2 regions of the Arthrobacter sp. 7Tela_A1 genome follow, and region 1 is predicted to be linked to the other one. Evidence: riboswitches for the same ligand, from Rfam matches in the RefSeq annotation. Region 1 holds a riboswitch; the other holds the start of a gene.
The links. A riboswitch is a leader RNA that binds a small molecule or an ion and turns the genes downstream of it on or off. The one in region 1 is predicted to bind cyclic di-AMP.
Positions count from the first base shown of each region.

Region 2: it holds a riboswitch for cyclic di-AMP, as region 1 does, so the genes downstream of both, TVB01_RS12630 (LysM peptidoglycan-binding domain-containing protein) here and TVB01_RS09425 (NlpC/P60 family protein) in region 1, are expected to answer to the same signal.

Region 1 is NZ_JAXIOO010000018.1:23,856-35,327, reverse strand. It holds gene serC (phosphoserine transaminase) at 1-513, opposite strand, end outside; gene TVB01_RS09435 (metal-dependent transcriptional regulator) at 745-1,458, shown strand; cyclic di-AMP (ydaO/yuaA leader) riboswitch at 1,527-1,730, shown strand; gene TVB01_RS09430 (M23 family metallopeptidase) at 1,734-2,498, shown strand; cyclic di-AMP (ydaO/yuaA leader) riboswitch at 2,624-2,780, shown strand; gene TVB01_RS09425 (NlpC/P60 family protein) at 2,786-3,595, shown strand; gene TVB01_RS09420 (NlpC/P60 family protein) at 3,632-4,402, shown strand; gene TVB01_RS09415 (HNH endonuclease) at 4,666-5,163, shown strand; gene mobA (molybdenum cofactor guanylyltransferase) at 5,163-5,813, shown strand; gene TVB01_RS09405 (DUF6457 domain-containing protein) at 5,857-6,138, shown strand; gene TVB01_RS09400 (molybdopterin molybdotransferase MoeA) at 6,135-7,427, shown strand; gene TVB01_RS09395 (FdhF/YdeP family oxidoreductase) at 7,378-9,729, opposite strand; gene fdhD (formate dehydrogenase accessory sulfurtransferase FdhD) at 9,805-10,656, shown strand; gene TVB01_RS09385 (GAF domain-containing sensor histidine kinase) at 10,653-11,472, opposite strand, start outside.
Region 2 is NZ_JAXIOO010000031.1:3,697-15,168, reverse strand. It holds gene TVB01_RS12685 (metal-sensitive transcriptional regulator) at 1-148, shown strand, start outside; gene TVB01_RS12680 (potassium channel family protein) at 184-879, opposite strand; gene TVB01_RS12675 (TrkH family potassium uptake protein) at 872-2,191, opposite strand; gene TVB01_RS12670 (hypothetical protein) at 2,397-2,645, opposite strand; gene TVB01_RS12665 (ABC transporter substrate-binding protein) at 2,946-4,088, shown strand; gene TVB01_RS12660 (FecCD family ABC transporter permease) at 4,091-5,215, shown strand; gene TVB01_RS12655 (ABC transporter ATP-binding protein) at 5,205-6,053, shown strand; gene TVB01_RS12650 (hypothetical protein) at 6,050-6,736, shown strand; gene TVB01_RS12645 (hypothetical protein) at 6,733-7,362, shown strand; gene TVB01_RS12640 (hypothetical protein) at 7,372-7,779, shown strand; gene TVB01_RS12635 (MBL fold metallo-hydrolase) at 7,790-8,461, opposite strand; cyclic di-AMP (ydaO/yuaA leader) riboswitch at 8,769-8,943, shown strand; gene TVB01_RS12630 (LysM peptidoglycan-binding domain-containing protein) at 8,947-9,849, shown strand; gene TVB01_RS12625 (CarD family transcriptional regulator) at 10,190-10,696, shown strand; gene hrpB (ATP-dependent helicase HrpB) at 10,689-11,472, opposite strand, start outside.

The DNA of each region.
Region 1 (11,472 bases):
CAGGGAATCCTTGTCTGCGCCTTCGACACGGCGGACCGGAGCCGCAACGCCCGTGGACGTCTCATTCTGCGGCCAGGCGTACACGTCGACGCCCGCTTCAGCCTGTGCCTCGGGGCGGGTGCCGGGCTCCGCCTTAATGATGCTGGAGGCAGCCAGGAACGGCGCCTTGTTCGTAGCTGAAGCGAACTTGGATCCGAATTCACCGAAGGAAAGATGCTGTGCCTTGTTCTCAACGAGGCCGAATGATGCAACATCCCAGAACGCCGTGGATCCGCCGACGCCGAGGACTACTTCGTATCCTTCGGGGGCGGAGAACAGCGAGGAGAGTCCCTCCCGGACGCTACCGACCAGGTTCCGGACCGGAGCCTGCCGGTGGGAGGTGCCCAGGAGCTTTGCTCCGGCGCGGGAGAGAGCATCCATCTGTTCGGGGCGGACTTTGGAAGGACCGGCACCGAAACGTCCGTCCTTGGGAAGAAGGTCTGCAGGGATGGTAAGTGCGGTGGTTTCGCCCATTGTTGTATTTGCTCCAAGCGGGTTGGCAGGGTACTTCACGTACATTTCCATTCAACACCCGGCGGCCGTGACGTTCCTATTTGTGACCGGGTGCCCTAAGGTGGCCCGCGGCATGGTGTTTGGGTCCGTTTCGGTGCCATGGGCTAACGTGGAACCGAACCTGCGGCGCGGTCTGCGCCACGCCGGTTTTCCATCCCTTCTCTTCCGCACGAATGCTAGGAGCGGCTGGTCATGACGGACCTCATAGACACAACTGAGATGTATCTTCGAACCATTCTGGAACTCGAAGAGGAGAACATCGTCGCTCTCCGGGCGCGGATTGCCGAGCGACTGCGCCACTCCGGTCCTACCGTCTCCCAGACCATCGGCCGGATGGAACGCGATGGCCTGGTTGTGGTTTCGGGGACCCGTCAGCTGGAGCTGACCGAATTCGGACGCCGGCGGGCAACCGAGGTCATGCGCAAGCACCGGCTGGCTGAGCGGCTGCTGGCCGACGTGATCGGACTGGACTGGGCCTACGTCCACGACGAGGCCTGCCGCTGGGAGCATGTGATGAGCGAACGGGTGGAGCGGCGTCTCTACGACCTGCTGGGACACCCCACAGAGTCGCCCTACGGGAACCCCATTCCGGGCCTGGAGGCTATTGGCGGGCTTCCGTCAGCACGGACCCCCAGCTGTCTGGACCTGGTCTCTGCGGTGGGCTCTGTCCAGCAGGGAGAAGAAATGCTGCTGGAGCGGCTGGCCGAACCGATCCAGGTCGATCCCGAACTGCTGAACCAGCTCGATGAAGCGGGCCTGCGCCCGGGAGCGACCATTACGGCGGAGGTGGTCGGCGGCTATATCTCCGTGCGGGTTCCCGGGATCGAAGGCGCACTGGAACTGCCTGCAGAAGTGGCGTCCCACGTCTTCGTCGCCCAGCCCGTCCGTGATATTCAGGTTCCCTGATAACGGAATGGTATCTTTTCGACTTTTTACCCTATAGTTGCATCTGACTACAGCAACACCACCGCTTACCGGTCCGACAGCCGAACCCTGCCACTGGACCGCAGGTGCAACCGTTCGAAGGCAGGGGCGGAGGACCCAATCACCGGCAGCAGGGCTGCCTTGGGGTGAAGCCTCCGAGCAGCAGGGGATCCTCGCGGATCCCGTGCGTCAGAGGCCGAGTTTTCTCTACTCGAATCCGACAGCTAACTTCGCAGGCTTTGCAGAGAGGGAAACACTTGTCGAAGCATGCAGCTTCGGGCAGGCGCAGAGCCGAAACACCGGCTGCACCGCTGCGCCCACGCTCCACTGACCGGTCAACAGGCCGCCGCCGCGCAGAGCCTGTCCAGCGCCCCCTTGGAGCGTCGGCGCAGAAGCTGGCTATTGGTGCTGCGGCATCGGGTCTGGTCCTGACAGTCGCCCTGCCCACGACGGCAGCTGCCGACATTCCGGCGGAGCAGCCCACGCCGTCCGCGGCACCGGCCGTGTCTGCAGATCCGAACGCCACACTCAGCTTTGACCGGGCGGCGCTCACCAGCAAGTTTGACCCTGACGCCAAGCTCCAGGGGCTCACAGTGGCCGGGGTGGACGTCACCCCCGCCGCTGCCAAGGGCACGCTGGCAACGCCGCTGGAATCCGAACTGGTGCAGACCTCTTCTTTCGGTTACCGGGTCAGCCCGATCACGGGAGCGGCGGGAGAGCTTCATACCGGCCAGGACTTTGCGGCGGCCTGCGGGACCGAGGTCACGGCAGCAGCCAGCGGCACCGTTACTTTTGCCGGGTGGCATGCCTTCGGCGGAGGGAACCGTGTGGTTCTCGACCACGGCAATGGCGTCGAGACGACGTACAACCACCTTTCCGCCATCAGCGTGTCTGTGGGGGATGAAGTCCAGCGCGGCCACTTGGTGGGCGCCAGCGGCAGCACGGGTGCATCAACCGGCTGCCATCTGCATTTCGAAGTAATGGTTAACGGCACTGCTGTCGACCCTCTTGGCTGGTTGTGACCCGCTCAATACACTTTCGTGACCTGAGCGTGACATTTCCCTGATGTTGTTATATTCTCGTCACCGTGCCTGGTTCGCCAAAGACCGGGCACTCTCGAACAGTTCGCCGAGCTCTGCCACTGTCTGAGATCCGTTCGCAAAAATCGCATGGCAGAGGCGGGGGAACCAATTTTGGGTTTCGTAAGAAGCCCTAGGGGTTAAGTTGCTGGACCTAGCAGTCCGCAGCCGGGTGACTCCCATCCGAATCCGACAGCTCACCTCGCAGGCGTTGGGAGAGGCAAATAACTGTGTCATCAAACACGTCCGGACGCCACCGTGCGCCCGCAGCTCAAACCAGCCCGCTTACGGCGCTTTCCAAAGCCGTAACCGCCAACGCAGGATCCGTCGGCCGCCAGGCCGCCGTCGTCGTTGCAGCTTCCGGCCTCGTTCTGGCCGCAGGTATGCCGGCGCAGGCTGCACCGGTCTCCACCGACCGCCAGGCACTGGAATCCACCCCCCTCAACGTTGTGACCTCCAACGGGACCGTCACGGTCTCTGAGCAGGCACCTTTCGATCTTCCGGTTGAGCCCCTTGCCGGCTCGCTTTCCGGCGCTGAGATCCGGGCCGAAATCGCGGCAGCCGAGCTCGCGGCAGCCGAAGAAGCAGCGGCGGCACTCGCCGCCCAGCAGGAAGCCTATGCAGCCCAGCAGGCTGCAGCAGCACCGGCACCGGCTCAGGCCCAGGCCCAGGCCTCCACCGGCGTCACCACCGCTTCCTCCGCTCCGGCTCCGGCCCAGGCTGCTCCCGCCAGCGGCATTGCCGCCGGGCTGGTAGCTTCCGCCTACGGTCAGATCGGCGTCGCGCAGGACTGCACCGCCATGGTCGAGAAGGCCCTGCGGTCGGTCGGCAAGTCCGTTGGCGACCTCGGCCCCTCACAGTTCTTCGCTTTCGGTGCAGTGGTTGGCACTCCGCAGGCAGGCGACCTGGTAATCACCGGCGGCCACGTGGCCATCTACGTCGGCAACGGCCAGGTCATTTCCGGTGGCCTGAACGGCATGAACACCGGCCTGCACTCCCTGTCCGACCTTCCCGGCGCAAGCTTCGTCCGCGTCAGCTGACGCGCGGTTGCCTGAAACTACGGAGAAACACCTTCCATGACCTCGACAACTGAGCGCGCGCGCCACCGGGCTCCCGTCCAGCGCACCAGCACCCTCACCGCCCTGGCCGACGCAGTCAGCACCAACGCCGGCACGATGGGCCGCCAGGCCGCTGTGATTGCCGCAGCCTCGGGCCTGGTACTGACCACCGGCGTCGCAGCAAACGCCGCCGGCGCGGAAACCTCCCGTGACGTGCAGACCAGCAAGCTGGATCTGTCCTCCATCCCTCTTCAGGTCCCTGCTGACGCAGCAGGCCTGGAGCTGAAGCTCGCACAGGTACCCGGCGTCATTGTTGCCGAGCAGCCTGTTGTGGAAGCAGAAATCTCCGTGCAGTCGCAGGAAATCGCTGCTCCCGCAGCGCAGGCCCCGGCACAGGGCACCGGTGCAGCAGCTGCTGCACCCGCCCATGCGGCTCCCGCGGCTCCCGCAGTTGCCTCCGGCGTCGGCGCTACCATCGCGGCTGCTGCCTACGCACAGCTTGGCGTGATGCAGGACTGCACCATGCTGGCAACAAACGCGCTGGCCGCTGCAGGCATCAACTACCACGGGTGGCCGGCCGGCTACCTTTCCCTCGGCCGCACGGTGGGTGCAGCGGAGGCGCTTCCGGGCGACCTGATCTACTACGCCGACGGTGGCATGGGCCTGGCCCACATCGCTGTCTATGTCGGCAACGGCCAAGCCATCCACGGCGGCTTCTTCGGAAACCAGACAGTGGTTGCCCCGGCAGAGCTCGGCTCAGGCGGCGTCTACATCCGCGTTGGCGGCTAGCAGTACCTCTTTCTTGACTTAGCATCACTTTTTGACACAGTCCAGCAAAGGACCTTCCCTCGGGAAGGTCCTTTGCTGGTTTCTGCCCGGCTACCGGTGCGGCCCGCTTGGCGTCCCGCCGTTTCCTTGCCTTTACTGGCCTTTAAATGGCGTGATCGCCTCCTGCGGCTTACTCTTGCAATCAAGATTCGAAGTACCGCGGGGTAAAGGTGGGGCTGTTTCTCCCTCCTGCACCACCGCCGGGCAGGCGAAGAGGAACGTGCATGCGAACCTTGGTTCTGAATGCCGGCTACGAACCGCTGGCTGTCGTAACGTTCAAGCGCGCGCTGGTGCTGGTCCTCACCGGCAAAGCGAGCGTGCTTGCCGAAAGCGGCGATCCGGTCGTTGGCCCCACGGACGTTTTCGGACGGCCCTCCGTGATTCTCCTCAACCGCTACGTGAATATTCCGTACCGGGAGGGGACCGTCGCCACGAGGCGGGGTGTCCTGAGAAGGGACGGGCACTCCTGCGCTTATTGCGGCAAGCAGGCATCCACTGTTGACCACGTAGTGCCGAAGTCCCGCGGGGGAGAAGACAGCTGGGAGAATCTTGTGGCCTGCTGCCTGAGATGCAACAACCACAAAGGGGACAAAACCTTGAACCAGCTCGGATGGAAACTGCGCTTTACTCCCCGGCCGCCCAGGGGCGCCCGGTGGCAAATCCGTGAACTGGAGCAGCCCGCTGCCCAGTGGAATCCCTTCCTCGGCGATACGGCAGCCTAGTGGCGCTGCCGGAACCGCCCCCGCCTGCCTATGACGCCGTCGTCCTGGCCGGTGGGCGATCCTCGCGGCTGGGGGGTGTGCCCAAGGCGGAGCTCGTCCTCGGTGACAGCAGCCTCCTGGAGATCACCCTCGACGCCTCCGCTGGAGCACGGGAAATAGCCGTCGCGGGACCTGACCGGCTGGACTCCATGCTGCTCAGGTACGGGGATGACTGCGTTCGCGTCCGTGAGGATCCTCCGTTCGGAGGTCCGGCGGCGGCAGTCGGGGCCGCCCTCTCGGTCCTGGATCAGCGGTCCGCTGCCCGCGGGGAGCATCAGCCCGAATGGACACTGGTGCTGGCCTGCGACATGCCCGGCGTCGCCCGTGCAGTCCCCGCCCTGCTCGCCGAAGCCGCGCTGGATCCCCGGACCTCCCTCATGGCAGTAGATGCCAGGGGCAAGGCGCAGCCGCTGGTGGCACTGTACCGGAGCGCTGAGCTGCGGCGGTGCGTGGCAGCACGTCCTGAAGGGCTGGAGAATCTGTCAATGTTCAGCCTGCTTGCTAGGGTGCAGTGGAGAGAGGTCGCCGTTCCAGCGGGTAGCACCGCGGACGTGGACACCTGGGATGATGCCGAAAGCTGGGGGATCAGCCCAGGTAACCGCACCGCCTGAAACCTGCTGCTTCCGGTGCTACGCGACGGACAAAGGAGCCACTATGGGAACCCAGCAGCAGCAACTTGAAGATTGGACGCAGCGCCTGCTGCGGTCCTTGGAGCTTGAAGGCACAGAGGTGGACATTGACGCGGTTCTCGACTTGGCCGCAGCAGCAGCCCACAACGTTGTGCGTCCTGCTGCGCCGCTCACCACCTTCGTCGCCGGTCTCGCAGCGGGCCTGGCGGCCGGAAGCGGGCAGGCTGATGAGGCCCTTGCCATGCGGGCAGCCATCCGGGCAGCCCAGCGTGAATGCGACGCCGCAGGGGCAGGGGAACAGAAGTGAACGGAGCCGCGCCCCTCATTCTGCCGCTGCAGCCGAACACCCCCTGGGAACAGGCGCGGAGGGCTTCCCATGCTGCGGCCCGGCCGCTGCCGTTCGAAACGGTTCCGCTGGCTGAAGCACTTGGGCAGACACTCGCCTCCGATGCCGTTGCCCTGCAGCCCGTGCCGCACTATCCGTCGTCCGCCATGGACGGCTGGGCGGTGGCAGGCGCTCCGCCGTGGACGCTTGTGACTGCTGAAGAACCCGAACACGAGCGCTGGCAGATCCACCGGGAATCGGGCCGCCGTCCGCTGCAGCAGGGACAGGCCGTGCCGATCCTGACCGGTGGACTGATCCCCGCCGGGGGAGAAGCAGTCCTGCGGTCCGAAAACGCCGTGCTTCGTCCCGGAGATCCCCAGACACTCATCCCTGGTCCCGGCGCCCGGCCTGATGAACCCCGGCCCGGCGAACACATCCGTCCGGCGGGCGAGGAAGCCGCGGCAGAAGAGACCACGATCCCTGCGGGAACTGTGCTGAACCCTGCCCACATCGCCCTGGCAGCGGTGTGCGGCCATGACACGCTGCCGGTGCTGCGGGCACCGCGGGTTTCGCTGCTGTTCACCGGGGACGAAGTCATTGAATTCGGCCTGCCGGACTCCGGCCAGGTACGTGACACCTTCGGTCCCCAGCTTCCCCAGCTGGTGGAAATGCTCGGAGGGAGGGTTGACGCCGTCCGGCGGCTTCCGGATCGGCTGGAAGACGTCGTCGCGGCACTGAGCACCGATGCCATAGACGAAGCGTCCCTTGCGATGTCCTCCGGCGACGTCCTGGTGACCACCGGCGGCACGGGAACATCAGAGGCGGACCATTTGCGCCGCGCACTGGAGTCTGTCGACGCAGAGCTGCTGATCGACGGTATCGCCATGCGTCCGGGCCACCCCACCCTGCTGGCACGCCTTCCCGACGGCCGGTTTGTGGTCGCCCTGCCGGGTAACCCGCTGGCCGCAATGATGGCAGTCTTCACGGTTCTGGAGCCCCTGCTTGACGGGCTTCGCGGCGCCGCGGCGGCACCGGAGCGCCACGTGCTGGCAGGGGTCAGCATCGACCCGATGCCCGGCAAGACCCGCCTGGTGCCGTGCCGCATCCAGGACGGGCGTGCCATGCCCTCGCAGTACTACCGCTCAGGCATGCTCCGGGGACTGGCCGACGCTGACGCCGTGATGGTGGTTCCCGAAACCGGCTGCAGTCCTGACCAGAGCGTTACTGCGCTGCCGTTGCCGTGGCCGGTGAAGCAGGCTCCAACCGGATAATCACCGATTTCGATGTGGGGGTGCCGCTGACGTCGGCAACGGAGTCCAGCGGCACCAGCACATTGGCCTCCGGGTAGTACGCCGCGGCGCAGCCCACGGGGGTGTTGTAGGCAACCGCACGGAAGCTCTCGGCGCGGCGTTCCACCCCATCCTCGTACTCCGAGACCATGTCCACCAGATCGCCGTCCTTAAGCCCGGCCGCCGCCAGATCGGCGGCATTGACGAAGACGACCCGGCGCCCGCCGTAAATGCCCCGGTAACGGTCATCCTTGGCGTACACCGTGGTGTTGTACTGGTCGTGTGCACGCAGGGTCTGCAGGATCAGGCGGCCCTCGGGCACCTTGGGGTACTGCAGTTCATTCGCCGTGAAGCGGGCCTTGCCGGTGGCAGTGGCAAACTTCCTTCCGTCACGGGGGCCGTTGGGAAGCACAAAACCTCCGCCGCCCCGCTTGATCTTGGCCTCAAAGCCCTCGAACCCGGGAATGACGTTCTCGATGTGCCGGCGGATCACGGAGTAGTCGGCACGGGCAGCCAGCCAGTCCAGCTGCGGCGCATTGTTCCGGAAAGGCGCATTGTTCCCGGTGAAAAGCCGTTCCGCGAGTTCGCAGACGATCGCAACCTCGGAGCGGACCTGAGGGCCGGGCGGGTCCAGCCGCCCCTGGGATGCGTGGACAGCGCTCATCGAGTCTTCCACCGTGACCCGCTGGTCCCCGCCGGCCTGCGTGTCACGGTCGGTACGGCCCAGGGCCGGAAGGATGAGCGCCCTGGTGCCATGGACCAGGTGCGACTTGTTCAGCTTGGTGGACACCTGAACCGTCAGGGCGGTGTTGCGCAGGGCATCCTCCGTGACCAGGGAATCCGGGGTCGCGCGGATGAAGTTGCCGCCCATGGCCATGAATACGCGGACCTTGGAGTCCCGCATGGCACGGATCGCGTTGACGGTATCGAAGCCGTGGCGGCGCGGGGACTGGAACCCGAATTCGTCGTCAAGCCGGTCATGGAAAACTTCGGGCATGCGCTCGAAGATTCCCATGGTGCGGTCGCCCTGGACATTGGAATGTCCGCGCACCGGGCAGACGCCCGCTCCCGGACGGCCGACGTTGCCCTGGAGCAGCAGGACGTTGACGATGTCGCGCAGCATCGGCACGGAATGCTTGTGCTGCGTCAGTCCCATGGCCCAGCACACCACGGTGGATTTCGATGCGATCAGACGGGCGCCGGTGGCTTCGATCTGTGCGCGGGTCAGGCCACTGGCAAAGCAAATCTCGTCCCAGCTGGTCCGCCGGAGTTCGGTGAGGTAGGCGTCCAGCCCGTCTGTGTAGGACTTGATGAAGGCATGGTCGAACACGTTCCCGTGCTCTTCCTCCTGCTCGAGCAGGTATTTGCCGAGTCCCTGGAAGAGCGCCTGGTCCCCGCCCAGGCGGATCTGGAGAAAGTCGTCGGCGAGCTGGGTTCCGCCGCCGAACTTGGTGCCGAGGAGGCCCGACGCCGTCTGCGGGTTGTCGAAACGCAGCAGTCCCGCCTCCGGCAGGGGATTCACCGCGATGATGGTCGCGCCGTTCTTCTTGGCCCGCTCCAGCGCGGTCAGCATGCGGGGGTGGTTGGTGCCCGGGTTCTGGCCGGCCACGATGATCAGGTCCGAACCCTGCACATCGTCCAGGCTGACGGTGCCTTTTCCCACACCCAGGGTTTCGGTCAGCGCCGAACCGGAGGATTCATGGCACATGTTCGAGCAGTCGGGCAGGTTGTTGGTTCCGATGCCCCTGACCATGAGCTGGTAGAGGAATGCGGCCTCGTTGGATGTCCGGCCCGAGGTATAGAACACTGCCTGGTCGGGGGAATCCATGGCGCCGAGTTCCTCCACGACCATGTCGTAGGCAGCGTCCCAGCTGATGGGGCGGTAGTGGGTGTCACCTGCGTCGAGCACCATGGGGTCGGTGAGCCGGCCCTGCTGCCCCAACCAGTAGTCGTCCATCTCCAGCATCTCGGCCACGGAGTGCTCCGCGAAGAACTCCGGCGGAACCCGGCGCTTGGTGGCTTCTTCGGCTACTGCCTTGGCACCGTTCTCGCAGAACTCCGCAGCGTGCCGCTTGTCTCCTTCAGGCCAGGCGCAGCCGGGGCAGTCAAAGCCCTTCTTCTGGTTGACGTTCATCAGGGTCTGCGCGCTGCGGAGCGCACCCATCTGGTCGAAGGAAATACGCAGGGAGTTGATCACGGCGGGAAGGCCGACGGCATGGGTCTTGGGTTCACCTACCCGCAGTTCGGATTCGTCGATTCCGTTCTTCGGAGCCTTGCTTGGCACAGCCACCACGTCCTCGTGTAAGAATTCACCTAGTCTGAAGTGAGGCCAGTCTAAGACTTATTGAGGAGCGATGGGATGGGACGGGTTTCACGGCGTGCCCGAATTACAAGGTTCCGCATCGACGGGACGTCCAGCCAGCGCGACGACGTGCTGGCCGGGGAGGAACCGCTCGAGATCCGTTTCCAGGGCCGTTCCTTCACAGTGACCATGCGGACGCCGGGCGATGACTTTGACCTGGTGGCGGGCTTCCTCGTCTCCGAAGGCGTCATTTGGGAAGCCGGCCAGCTCATATCAATGCGGTACTGCGCCGGCGTCGACGAGGAAGGCCAGCAGACGTTCAACGTCGTGGACGTGCAGCTGCGCCCGGGCACTGCACTGCCGGACACGGGCATGGAGCGCCATGTCTACACCTCCAGCTCCTGCGGCATCTGCGGCACGGCCTCCATTGAAGCAGTGCGAAAGTCCTCCCATTTCGATGTCGCCGGCGACGGCGTGCGGGTACCCCTGGAGGTGCTGGCATCGCTGCCGGACAGGCTGCGGGGGAGCCAGGCGCTCTTCGACAAGACCGGCGGGGTGCATGCGGCCGGACTCTTCACCGCCGAGGGAGAACTGCTGTGCCTCCGCGAGGACGTAGGCAGGCACAACGCCGTCGACAAGGTGGTGGGCTGGGCGCTCCGCAATGGACTGCTGCCGCTGCGCGGCACGGTGCTCCAGGTCTCGGGCAGGGCCTCTTTTGAACTTGTTCAAAAAGCCCAGCTGGCAGGTATTCCGGTCTTGGCGGCAGTCTCGGCGCCGTCCTCCTTGTCGGTCGAACTGGCGCGTGATGCCGGCATGACCCTGGTCGGGTTCAGCCGCGGCAATTCCCTGAACTGTTACTGCTTCCCGGAACGGATCGAAGCGCGGGCACAGGTCCCCGCCGGTTCCTAGCCGCTGGGCAGCAGCACTTCGACGCAGGTCCCCTGGCCCACGGCGGAGTCAATGGTGAGCGTACCTCCGTGCTGGTGGACGATGTCCTGGACGATCGCCAGGCCCAGTCCGGTGCCGGGGATGGCTGCTGCGGTGGCATTGGACGCACGGAAGAACCTTCCGAAGAGCCTGGGCAGGTCTTCTGCGGGAATGCCGATGCCCGTATCGCGGACACAGATGCGCAGCATCGGAGCCTTGCCGTCCGTCACGGGAACGCGGCCGGCCTCAACATGAACCGAGCCGCCGGGCGGCGTGAACTTCACCGCGTTGGACACCAGGTTGCTGAAGACCCGCTCAAGCTGTTCGCGGTCGCCGTCCAGGCGGAACGCCGAATCCGTCTCCTGCAGCGTGAGGCGGATATTCCGGCTCGCAGCAGCGGGAGTCAGGGAAGCGATGACCTGATCCAAAAGGTCGCGCAGGATCAGCTCCTCCACGTCCATCCGGGGTTCCTCCGCGTCTGAGCGGGAAATGGTCAGCAGGTCGCCGATCAGATGGTTCAGACGGCTGGCGTTGCGGCCGACGATTTCTAGCATCTGGGCGATTTCGGGCGAGATCCCGCCGCCTGATCCGTCGAGGATGAGATCCAGGTATCCGGTGATGGATGTCAGGGGGGTGCGCAGTTCATGGTTGATCGTGGCCACGAAGTCGGTTTTCTCCCGGTCCAGCTCGCGCTGGCGGGCCAGGACGGTGCGCTGCGCAGTAATCAGGTGGCCCTGCACCAGTCCGTGGGCGAGGTTGCCGCTGACATGCTGGATCAGGGAAAGCTCCGTGGGAGTC
Region 2 (11,472 bases), on a different contig from region 1:
CATCGTGACCCAGCTCTCGGCTGTCTCGAAGGCGATCGACCGCGCCGGTTTCGCCATCATCGCTTCCGGGCTTGAGCAGTGCCTCACGAGTGAGAACCCGTCCATGGACCGCAAGGAAATGCAGAAGCTGTTTATGTCCCTGGCCTAAGGACGCGCCGGCGTGGGCCGGGTGCGGCGCCGGGCTTACAGGCGGCTGAAGGCCTCCGCCTTGCGGGTGGGCCCGGCAATCAGCAGTTCATCGCCTTCTTCGATGTGCATGTCCGGATCAGCGAACAGCCAGCCGCCGCCGTTTTTGCGGATGGCTACGATCTCCACGCCAAAACGCCGGCGCGTCTGCGCTTCAGAGATCGCTGAGCCTGCAACGGCCCGCCGCGGAGATGTCTCAACGACGGCGAAATCCCCGCCCAGCGGAATGTAGTCCTGCATGCTTCCCTGCACCAGGTGGGCCACCCTGCGTCCCATGTCCTTCTCGGGGTAAATCACGTGATGCACTCCGAGCTGCTGCAGGACTGTCCCGTGCGGTTCACTGACCGCCTCGGCCCAGATCTGCGGAATGTCGAAGCTCAGCAGCAGGGATACGGTCAGGATGCTGGCCGCGACGTCCCCGCCAATGGCAACCACCACGCGGTCGAATTCGGGAACTGAAAGCTGCCGCAGCACGTCTCCCCTGGTCGCGTCGGCAGCGACTACATGGGTAAGCCTGCCGTCCAGGCCCTGCACCACGTCCTGCTGCCCGTCGATACCCAGCACATCGACACCGCTGGCCATGAGTTCCAGCGCAAGGGCCTGCCCGAACCGCCCCAGTCCAATGACGGCAACCGCGTCCGTATCGGTAACCCGGTCCAGGTCCCGACCCATGAAGATCTTGAGCCTAGCCAATGATCGGCCTTTCCTCCGGCAGGCGGTACTGCAGCTTCCGCTCCTGGAATGCCAGCGCTGATGCCAGCAGGAGGGGGCCGAGCCTGCCCACAAACATCAGTATGACCAGAATCAGCTCTCCCGGCACGGGAAGGTTCGCAGACACGCCCGTTGAGAGGCCAACCGTGCCAAAGGCGGAAATTGTCTCGAAGAGCACCCGGTCCAGGGAGTAATCGCTGATCCCCATCAGCACCAGGGTGGAAACACCAACCAATGCGGCAGCGAGAAGGACGACGGCGAGGGCCTGGCGTGTGGCATACGCGGGAAGCGCCTTGCCCAGGGCGGTGACTTCGGCATTGCCCCGAAGCTCGGCGGCGACGATGAACACCAGTACGGCAAAGGTGGTGATCTTGATCCCTCCCCCGGTTCCGGCGGGCGCCGCGCCGATGAACATCAGCGCGTCCATCCCCGCCCAGGAAAGCGGGTCCATGTCAGCAACGTCAATGCTGCTGAAACCGGCGGTACGGGTCTGGACCGACATAAAGAACGCGGCAAGGATGCGCGATGGCCAGTCCAGGGCTCCCAGGGTGGCGGGATTGCCCCACTCGCAGACAGCTATGTAGAGGGTGCCGGCCGGGAGCAGGATCAGTGTTCCCCAGAGCACCATGCGGGTATTGATGGTCCACGCCAGCGGCCGGTTCCAGGCGCGGCGAAGCTGGACCAGCACAGGAAACCCCAATCCCCCGATGATGACGGCCGCTGCGACGGGCACGCAGACCAGCGGGTCCGAGGCAAAGTCCTCCAGATTCCCGCCGAACAGCGCGAAACCAGCGTTGTTAAAGGCCGAAACGGCGTGAAAGATCCCCAGCCACGCGGCCTCCCCCGGCGCTTTGCCGTAACCCAGCCACAAGCGCAGCGCGAGCAGAAGGGCCACGGCGCCTTCGGTGATCAGGGAGATGCGGACGACGCCGGCAATAACCTTGGGTGCACTGTCCAGCTCGGGGCTTCGGCTCTCCGCTATTGCCTGGAGCCGGGACCGGAACCGAAACCTGCCCATCACCGCCAGTCCGACGATGGACGCGAAGGTCATGACGCCGAGCCCGCCGACCTGTATGAGGGCCAGAATGACGGCGTGCCCGAAGCCCGACCAGTAGACGGGAGTTTCCACTACCGAAAGACCCGTCACGCAGAGCGCGGAAACAGAGGTGAAGAGTGCGTCCGAAAAGGAAACCGCCCCGGGTCCGGCTGCGGACGCCGGCAGCATCAGCAGCCCTGTTCCGCACAGGGCAGCTACAACGAACCCCAGGAAGACCACCTGTGAGGGCCGGGACATGCTCCCGGCTGGTCCAGGTTTTGGGCTCTCCGCCACACATCGACAGTACGCTCCGCTGTTGCTGGGGGGTCAAGGCGTACGCAGTCAAACGTCGAGTTCAAACTCGAGGCGGCCACGGGTTCCCCTGCCGGCGGTACTGCCGGAACCGGTCTCAACCGCAGCCGCCCCAAGGCAGCCGAAAGGGCTCTGAAGTCAGGCCGGGCGGTTAGGACTCAACGTCAACGTAGCTGCCTCGCCGGCTGCCGGCAGAGAATGCCGGGACATCGAAACGCGCTACATAGTTGTCGACCCCATAGCCCTGAGACTCGCGGGGGAAGGCGCCGGTGTAGCTGCCTCCGCTGGTCCCCGGCACCGCCTGCGAACGGTCGAAGACTGCCACATAGCTTCCGCCGAAGGGGCTGGTGAACCGTGCGCAGCGAGTGGAATCCGGGGTCTGGTTTTTGGTTTTGAACATGGGGTAACTCCTTGGGGCGGGGCGTTGGCAACGCTGCCCGGTATGTGGGAAATGGGGCGGACAGAAAGGCGCCGTGGGGGGGTGTTGCTGGTCCTGAGGGACCCCACCAAGTGCTGCAACGTTGATACGACGGTACCAGTTATTCTGAGTAATTCATAAAAAGGAACACTGTTAGCTCCCTCTCATCGGCGACCGCAGGCGTCATATTGGAATAACGTCACACTTTTGTTGGCTAATATGATTTCTTGTCTTGCCGTTAGGCAAGCCTTACCAACGTTCGTTGTCCGAATGGAGTCCAAGTTGTCTCGCCTTACCCCCAAGCAGTCCCTCACCTCCCGCCGAACCCTGCTGGGCGGGGCGGGCCTGGGACTGCTCAGCCTCGCCCTTGGCGCCTGCTCCACCCGGGAAACCGTCGCTTCGGGCACCGGTTCCCCGGCGGCGTCGGGTGCGGGGTTCTCGGTCACCGACATGCGGGGGAAGACCATCACGTTCGATGCACCCGTTCAGCGGATCGCCACCACGGTCATTCCGTCGCCGTCCATGATCGCAGCCGTCGACGGCGGGTACGGCAGGATCGCCGGCATCAACGAGTCCACGCGCCAGGCCAACCAACAGGGCCTGTTCGGTGAGATCTTCCCGGAATCCAAGACGACCACCACCATCTCCCCCTCCAGCTTCACCCCCAATATTGAGACCATCACGGAACTGGCCCCCGACGTCGTCTTCCAGTGGGCGGACCAGGGCGAGGGCCTCGTGGAGCCGCTGGAGAATGCCGGCTTCAAGACCGTCTGCCTGCTCTATGGAACACAGGAGTACCTCGAGACCTGGGTTCACCTCTTCGCAGACATCCTCGGCAAGCCCCAGCGCGGAACGGAAATCACCGACTGGATGCACGCGGAAATCGACAGGCTCGGGGCCGAACTGGCCTCCGTCTCCGCGCCGGTGCGGGCTGTCCACCTGGGACAGTCCGGTGAGGGCTACTCCGCTTCGAACAAAGCCTCCTACATGCACTACTGGATGGAACTGGCCGGCGGGCAGAACATGGCGGCGGACAATGTGTCCACGGACAACACCGTCAGCGCCGAACAGCTGATCGAGTGGGATCCGGAGGTCATCACGCTGGGCGGCTTCGACGCACGCACCCCGGCGGACGTCTACGCGGATTCTTCCCTGGCTTCCGTCTCCGCTGTCCGCAACAAGCGTGTCTACAAGGCGCCGCTGGGCGGATACCGCTGGGAGGTGCCCTGTGCGGAGTCGCCGCTGATGTGGCAGTGGGCCGCCGAGCTCTACCACCCCGAGCTGACGGACCACAATCTGCGCACAACCATGCGGGAGAAGATCAGCTATCTCTACAACTACGACGTTTCCGAAAAGCAGATCGACGCCGCCCTGCGGCTGGACATGAACCGTGCCAGCGCCGGCTACAGCGTTTTCGAAGCGTAACCGTGCGACTCAGGGAAAACGTTCCCGCGCCGGCGTCCGGGCCTGCCGCGTCTGCACGGTCCGCCGGGTCCGCCGCGCCGAACGGCCTGCTGCGCCGCCATCCTGTCCTCATCAGTGCCGTACTGCTGGTGGTGGTTGGCGTCGTTTCCATGGCTGTGGGCCGGTACTGGGTTCCGCCGAATGAAATCCTGCGGATCCTTGCCGGTGAAGCCACCGGGCTGTTCCCCGGCGGCGAAGGGTTGCTCCGGCGCACGTGGACCGACCAGGAAGCCACCGTCATCATGGACGTCCGGCTCCCGCGGGTACTGCTTGCGTTCCTGGTCGGCGGGGCGCTGGCCCTGGGCGGTGCCTGCCTGCAGGCGCTGTTCCGCAACCCGCTGGTGAGTCCGGACATTATCGGAGTCACCTCCGGCGCCTCGTTCGGCGGCGTGCTGATCCTCACGCTCGGCCTCTCCGGGCCCTGGATGGTGGGCGGCGCCTTCGGCTTCGGCCTCGCAGCCCTGGCCTTCGTGCTCTTCCTGGCCCGGCTGGGGCAGGGCGGCCGGATGCTGATGATCGTGTTGGGCGGGATTGTGGTGGCGGCTTTCTTCAATGCCCTGGTGTCCTTCATGACCTACATCGCCGATCCCTATTCGGAGCTGCCCTCCATTGTCCATTGGCTGCTCGGCTCGATTGCCGCGGCCAGTTACGACAAAGTGCTGATTGCCCTGGTACCCGTGGGGATCGGGACGATCGTGGTCCTGGCACTGCGCTGGCGCCTCAACGTCCTCTCCCTGGGGGACGACGACGCCGCAGCCTTGGGCGTCAATCCGCACCGTTCGCGGCTTCTCCTGCTCTGCGCGGTGGCGCTGATGACCGCCGGAACAGTCGCTGTCGCCGGTGCCGTGGGCTGGGTTGGGCTGGTGGTTCCGCATCTGGCCAGGCTCTGGGTCGGTTCGGACCACCGCGTGCTGCTCCCCGTGTCGCTGCTGCTCGGCGGCACCTACCTGATCCTGATCGATACGTTGAGCCGGTCGATCACCAGCAGCGAGATTCCCCTGGGCATCCTGACGGCCATCATCGGTGCACCCGTTTTCGTGGCCCTGCTCGCCCGCTCCCAGAAGAAGGCAATGTTCGATGGAAACTAAGTCACTGCTCCCGGAGGCGGTATCCGCTGCCGGCACCGGATCTGTCCTGCTGCAGGCCCAGGGCCTGGGGTTCCGCTACTCCAGGCTGCGCCCCTGGCTTTTCCGCGGGTTGGGCTTCAGCATGGAACGCGGAGAAATCCTCTCCATCCTGGGACCCAATGCCCGCGGCAAGACCACCCTGCTCAAATGCCTTTCCGGGCTGCTCCAACCAGTGGAGGGGACCCTCACCGCCGGCCCTGCCATCGGCTACGTGCCGCAGGACCACGGGGCCGGACCGGACTTCACCGTGCAGGACATGGTGCTAATGGGACGGACCCGCCATCTGCGCGCCTATCAGGTTCCGCGGGCCGAAGACCGCGAGGCAGCCGGCGCAGCCATGGAACGGGTGGGTGCGGCGGACTGGGCGCACCGGCACTATTCGGAGCTTTCCGGCGGGCAGCGCCAGCTCGTGCTGATCGCACGGGCCCTGGCATCCGGCTCGGAGCTCCTGGTGCTGGACGAACCCGCCTCCGCACTGGACCTGCGCAACCAGTCACGGGTCCTCACCGTCCTCGATTCGCTGGCGGCCGAAGGGATGGGAGTCATCATGACGACCCACCATCCGGACCATGCCCTGCATGTTTCCCGCAACGCACTGCTCTTTGTCGGCGCCCATGACACCCGCTGGGGACCGGTGGAGGACCTTCTGACCGGACCGGCATTGTCGGACGTCTACGGGTTGCCGATCTGTACACCCACCGTTGACACCGTCTCCGGGAACCGCACCATCGCCGTTCCCGACTTCGGCCCCTCCTGTCGGCGCGACTGCGCCGTCGACCTCCGAAAGGACCTTCCATGACCATCATCCGGCTGGCCGGATCAACGACCATGCGCGGGCGCGGCGACCCGGGCTGGCGGGGCGCCATTGAGGACACTGACGCCTATGACCTCGCCGATCCCGCCCGGCGGGGCAAAATCCTCTCCGCCGGCGCGCTGGTCATCAGCGGCGCCGCCGACCACGTCATGCTGCACCAGCACCGCGAACACCTGACCGGGTTTGTCCGTGACGGCGGACGCGTCCTGGTCAACGGCCAGGTGGTCCTGCCATTCATCGACGGCCTGTGCCGGTGGCTGAAGCTGGACTACCGCAGCCCCTGGGACCTGCGCCCGCATGCCCTGTCCGACCATCCGGTCTGGGACGGCGTGGACTACCGGGACCTGCATTTCCGCACCGGTGTCCCCGGGGTCCACACCTATGAACAGCTCCAGGAAATCGGCGTGGCCGGCTTCTACGGCCGCGGCTACCATTCCCCGCTGCCCGAAGGCGCAATGGCCGTCACGGGCATTGGCCCGAACTCCCTTCCCCTGGATTACACCTATCCGCTGGGCAAGGGCGAGGTGCTGGTCCATGGCGGCCTGGACCTCGAGGGCTTTGCGGACGAGCGCTACAGCTCCAGGAGGCTCGGCCCGAACCTCGTCGCATGGCTGGGAGCCGGGACCGGCACCATCAGCTCCCGCTCTTCCGAGGAAGTATCAGCATGAACACTCCACGCATCGGCCTGCTGCACTGCGGAACCTTCCCGGCGCTGCGCACGCTTGAAGACCCGGTGCTGCAGCCGTATCGGATCAAATCGGTCTACCTGCCCGGCTCCACTCCCGGGGACCTGGCTGAGCTGGACGTTGTGCTGGTTGCCGACCGGCTTCACCCCGGACAGCGGGCACGTTTTGAACCCGCTCTCCGCGAAGCGCTCCAAGACGCAGGCAAAACTGTGGTCGTACTGGGCGAAAACAACGTCGAGGACTGGCTTCCCGGCGTCAGCTACACCTTCCGCCCCACGGTCTTCTGGGCCTGGCGGACCGGCATGGATACCGGTACCAGGATGCGCCTGCCCGAGGATCCCCTGTGGGAGTTCTTCACACGGCGCGCAGTGGACTGGCACCACCACGGGCTGCTGCACCCCCCGGAGGGTGCCCGCGCACTGGTCACCATGGAAGAGGACGGAACGGACAGCGGAGCCCTCCTGTACCTGGACGAGGTGAACCAGCCTGCCCGCCTGCTGGTCACCACCATGGACCCCGTTTACCACCATGGTTCCGGCTTTATGCCCGGTGCCACCCAGCTGCTTTACTCACTGCTGCGCTGGGTTGCCGCCACCCACCCCGGCTAGAGTCGACCCATGAGCAACACGCCCGTCCGGGCCCGCACGTCTGTGTTTTTCCTGATCCCGCTCGGCGCCCTGACCGGCATGGCCTTGGCCCTGCTGAACTACCAGCAGCGCTTTGCCTCCGCGGTCGAGCCGGGCGGGGAAACCCGCTTTATCCTCTGGACCCTGATTGGCGGTGCAGTGCTGGGCGGTTCGTTCGCATGCCCCGCCAGTGTGGCCGCGTTCCTCAGCGCTGGGGCCGGGAGATCCGCACGGTTCTGCGCAATCGCTGCCGGCCTCGCACTGGCCGTGTGCTGGCTGCTGTATGCCGGAGTATCCTCCGGCACTGCACCCATGGCCCTGCTGCTGCCTGCAGCTGTACTAACCACCGCCGCCGGGGCAGTCTTCATCTGGCTCACTGCACGCCGGAACCGGGCCTGATCCCGGAAGCCTAGCCGCGGTGGTACGGGCCGCCGACCATCCGGGCCAGGGCGTCAGCAGGGGAAGCCACCTCGGCGCCGTGTGAGAAGAGAATCCGATCCGGGCCCAGGTCCGCAATCCGTTCCAGCGACTCTTCAGCCAGTGCGGCGTCGGCCGTAAAGGCCTCCGGCCCCCGGTTCACTTCGCCACCCTCCGTGGCAGCGGCATCACCTATGAACAAGGTCCCGGTTGGCTCGTGAAAGAGACTCACGTGGCCCTTTGTATGGCCAGGAGTGGCCAGGACCCCAAAGTCCTGAATGACGGCCCCCTCGCCTATCGGCGTCACCCGCCGCGGGGCGCGTATATCCGCTGAGTCCTCCCCGCCCGCGTAGATCGCAGCGTGCGGCGCCCGCTCAGCAACTGCGAAGAGCGATCCCACGTGATCCATGTGCAGGTGGGTCAGCACGATGTCCCTTACGTCCCCGAACGTTCCTCCCAACGCCTCGACGGCCGCCGCGATGCCGTCCTCCGTTCCGGGCAATCCTGTGTCAATGATCACGATCCCCGCTGGTTGCGCCACGGCATAACACCGCACATCCATCACCAGTTCCGCAGCACCGGCAACCCCGGCGGGGATGACTACTTCCCGCACTACGCCTTCGACGGGCAGGTGCATCCCGCCCTCACCGGATGGTTCGCTCATCGCATGCCTCCTTCGTTGCAGTTCCGGGCCTTCAAGCGTATTCCCGCCAAGCCGGCGCGGACCCGCGAAACCCAAAATGACCCATGGTGAGCGGACATCCTCCGGGGCCGCTTGGCCGTCGGCGCCCGGGCTGGGAGCCCAGACCCAAGTGGCTGCAGTGAAAGGAAAGGTAAGCCGACTGTTCTTTTACATGCGTGACCTACAAAACACAATGGCAACACGCCGCCGTTATCGAATTGCAATACAACTGGAATGCCTGTTAGTGTCCTTGGCATGCCGCAGAACCTAATGCGGCGCCTTGGCTTGTTACCTAACTCTGCCGCTAGCCAAGGACCCTTTTGCACCACGACGGCAGGGGCGGGGGAACCAATTTTTTGGGTCCTTTCGAATCCTTGGGGTTAAGCCGAACGGTTGAGAACCGTTCGCCGGGTGACTCCCATCCGAACCCGACAGCTCACCTCGCAGGTATAGGGAGAGGTAATTCCTTGTTCATCAAAACCAATCGCGGACGCCACTGTGCCGAGACCAGCGTCTGGACCACCATCGCAAAGGTCGCTCCGGGCAAAGCCCGTACCATCGGCGGAACCGCCGCTGCCGTCGTAGCAGGCTCCGGCCTCATGTTCGGCATGGCAGCCCCTGCCCAGGCCGGCGTCGTCGTGAACGACTCCACCCCTGCAGCACCCGCAGCCGCACCGGTTCAGACCGCACCCCTGGCAGAGGCCGTTGCAGCGCCGGTGGCCGAAGCCCCCGCAGCCGCCGCAGCCACCACGCACACCGTCGTCCCCGGGGACACGCTGAGCCAGATCGCCGCCAACTACGGCGTTTCCCTCGACAGCGTGTTCGCCCTGAACGGCCTGTCCATGGCCTCCATCATCTACCCGGGCGACGTCATCACCGTCGTCGGTGAAGCCGCTGCCCCTGCTGTTGCCGTTGAACCCGCCGCGGTCTATGCCCCGGTCGAGACTTACACCGCACCGGTGGAAACCTACGCTGCACCGGCGCCCGTGTCCTACACGGACTACGCGGTGACCACTCAGGCCACCTCCGTAGCACCGGCTGCATCCATCGGCGGCAACGCCAGCATGCTGAGCTCCGCCTACGCCCAGCTCGGCGCCGCGCAGGACTGCACCGTCCTGGTGGAGCAGGCGCTGCGCTCCATCGGCCACCAGGTCGGTGACCTGGCACCCGCCCAGCTGGCCGCCTACGGCACCCCGGTTTCGACCCCCGAGCCCGGTGACATGATCTACTACGCCGACGGCGGCATGGGCCTGGCCCACATCGCCATTTACATCGGCGACGGCCAGGCCATCCACAGCGGCTGGAACGGCAACCAGACGGTTGTCCAGTCCGCCAACGTTGGCTCCGGACCGGTTTACTACCGCGCCTAAGGAGGCGTGCAGAACCTTCGCTGCCGCCCCGCGGAACGCCCCGACCCTGCCAAGGGAAGGGGCGTTCGGCGTTTGCGGAGCAGTCCGCGGCGAATAGCCGGAAAGCGCCTCCGGCCTCCCGTCCTACCCGCGACCACGCGGCCGAAGCATGAAATAATAGAGCGGTGAGACTCGCGGCGCAGGTCCCCCAGCCAGGTGTGCGGGGTACGTGCTCCGCGGTTCCGTCATAACTGTCGCTTGAGAAGGCAGGCAGGTGGCGGGACAACCGTCCCCTGAACGCTCCTGCCTGACAGGCAGCCGCCCCACGAGTCCGGCTTCAATGCAGCCAAAGGGAAACACATTGACGTTTAACGAAGGACAGACAGTAGTCCATCCCCATCACGGCCCCGCAACGATCCTCAGGGTCGCCACACGCAAGGTGCGCGGAGTCGAGACTGAGTACCTCGTCCTGGAAATCCACGCCAACAAGCTTCAGGTATGGGTGCCCAAGGACAAGGCGGGCGACGTCGGCCTGCGCCGTGTCCTGAACGGGACCCAGCTGCAGCAGCTGATGGAAATCCTCAAGGGCGCAGCCGATGCAGAAGAAGCTCAGTGGTCCAGGCGGTTCAAGGAAAACACTGAACTGCTGGCCAGCGGCAGCATTAATGACGTGGCGCGCGTGGTACGCAACCTCACGCTCCGGTCGCTGGACAAGGGGCTTTCGCACGCCGAGCGGGATATGCTCCGCCATGCCCGGCGGCCGCTGCTGACCGAGATTTCGCTTTCCCTGGCCATATCGGAAGAGGAAGCCTCCGCGGTGCTTGACGGCGTATGGGCCGGCAGCTCCCTGGCGGAGCCTGTCACGTAGGCCGTCCGTCCGTTTTCTGCATCCGGGCCTTCGTCCGTGCCGTTGCCACGGCGGACCAAGGGTCCTCGGGCCACGGATGCCGTGGATAACGTCCGCGCATTTCGGCACGAACCTGGCTGTACGGCCCGGCCCAGAAGGACGCCAAGTCGTCGGTAACGGCCAGCGGCCTGCCTGCCGGGGAAAGCAGGTGAAAGAGGATCCTCGCCCTCCCGCCCGCCAGGCGCGGAGACTCTGCCCAGCCGAAGCATTCCTGAAGCTTCACCGCGACCACCGGCCTGCCGCCGTCGTCGTCCACGTCCGGATAGGTGATCTGCACTTTGGAGCCGCTTGGAACCAGGAGGCGCTCCGGGGCGAGTTCCTCCAGCCGTGCGGCCTCGGGCCACGGCAGCAGGCGCCGGAGCGGGTCCAGCAGGTCCACGCCGGCGGCGCGTGCCCCCTGGGACAGAGCCTCAAGTTCCGGGCCCAGCCACTCCTCGATGCGGTCAAGAAGGGCGGGTTCGGAAACATCAGGCCAGGGCGGGCCCAGCAGCCGGTGCAGCAGCGCCAGGCGGCGCCGCAGGGCGTCGGCCGACGTCGAGAAGCCAAGGATTCCCAGCCCCTCGCGCTGCAGTGCCTGGGCGACGGCGGTGCGGCCCTCCGCGGGGGTCGGCCGGACCGGCGTGGACTCCAACTCAATGCTGCCCAGCCGGCGCTGCCGCCGTGCGGCTACCTTCCCGTTCATAAAGACCGCGGTCACGGATTCGCTGAGCAGATGCGACGCCGCGGCCTCCGCCGTG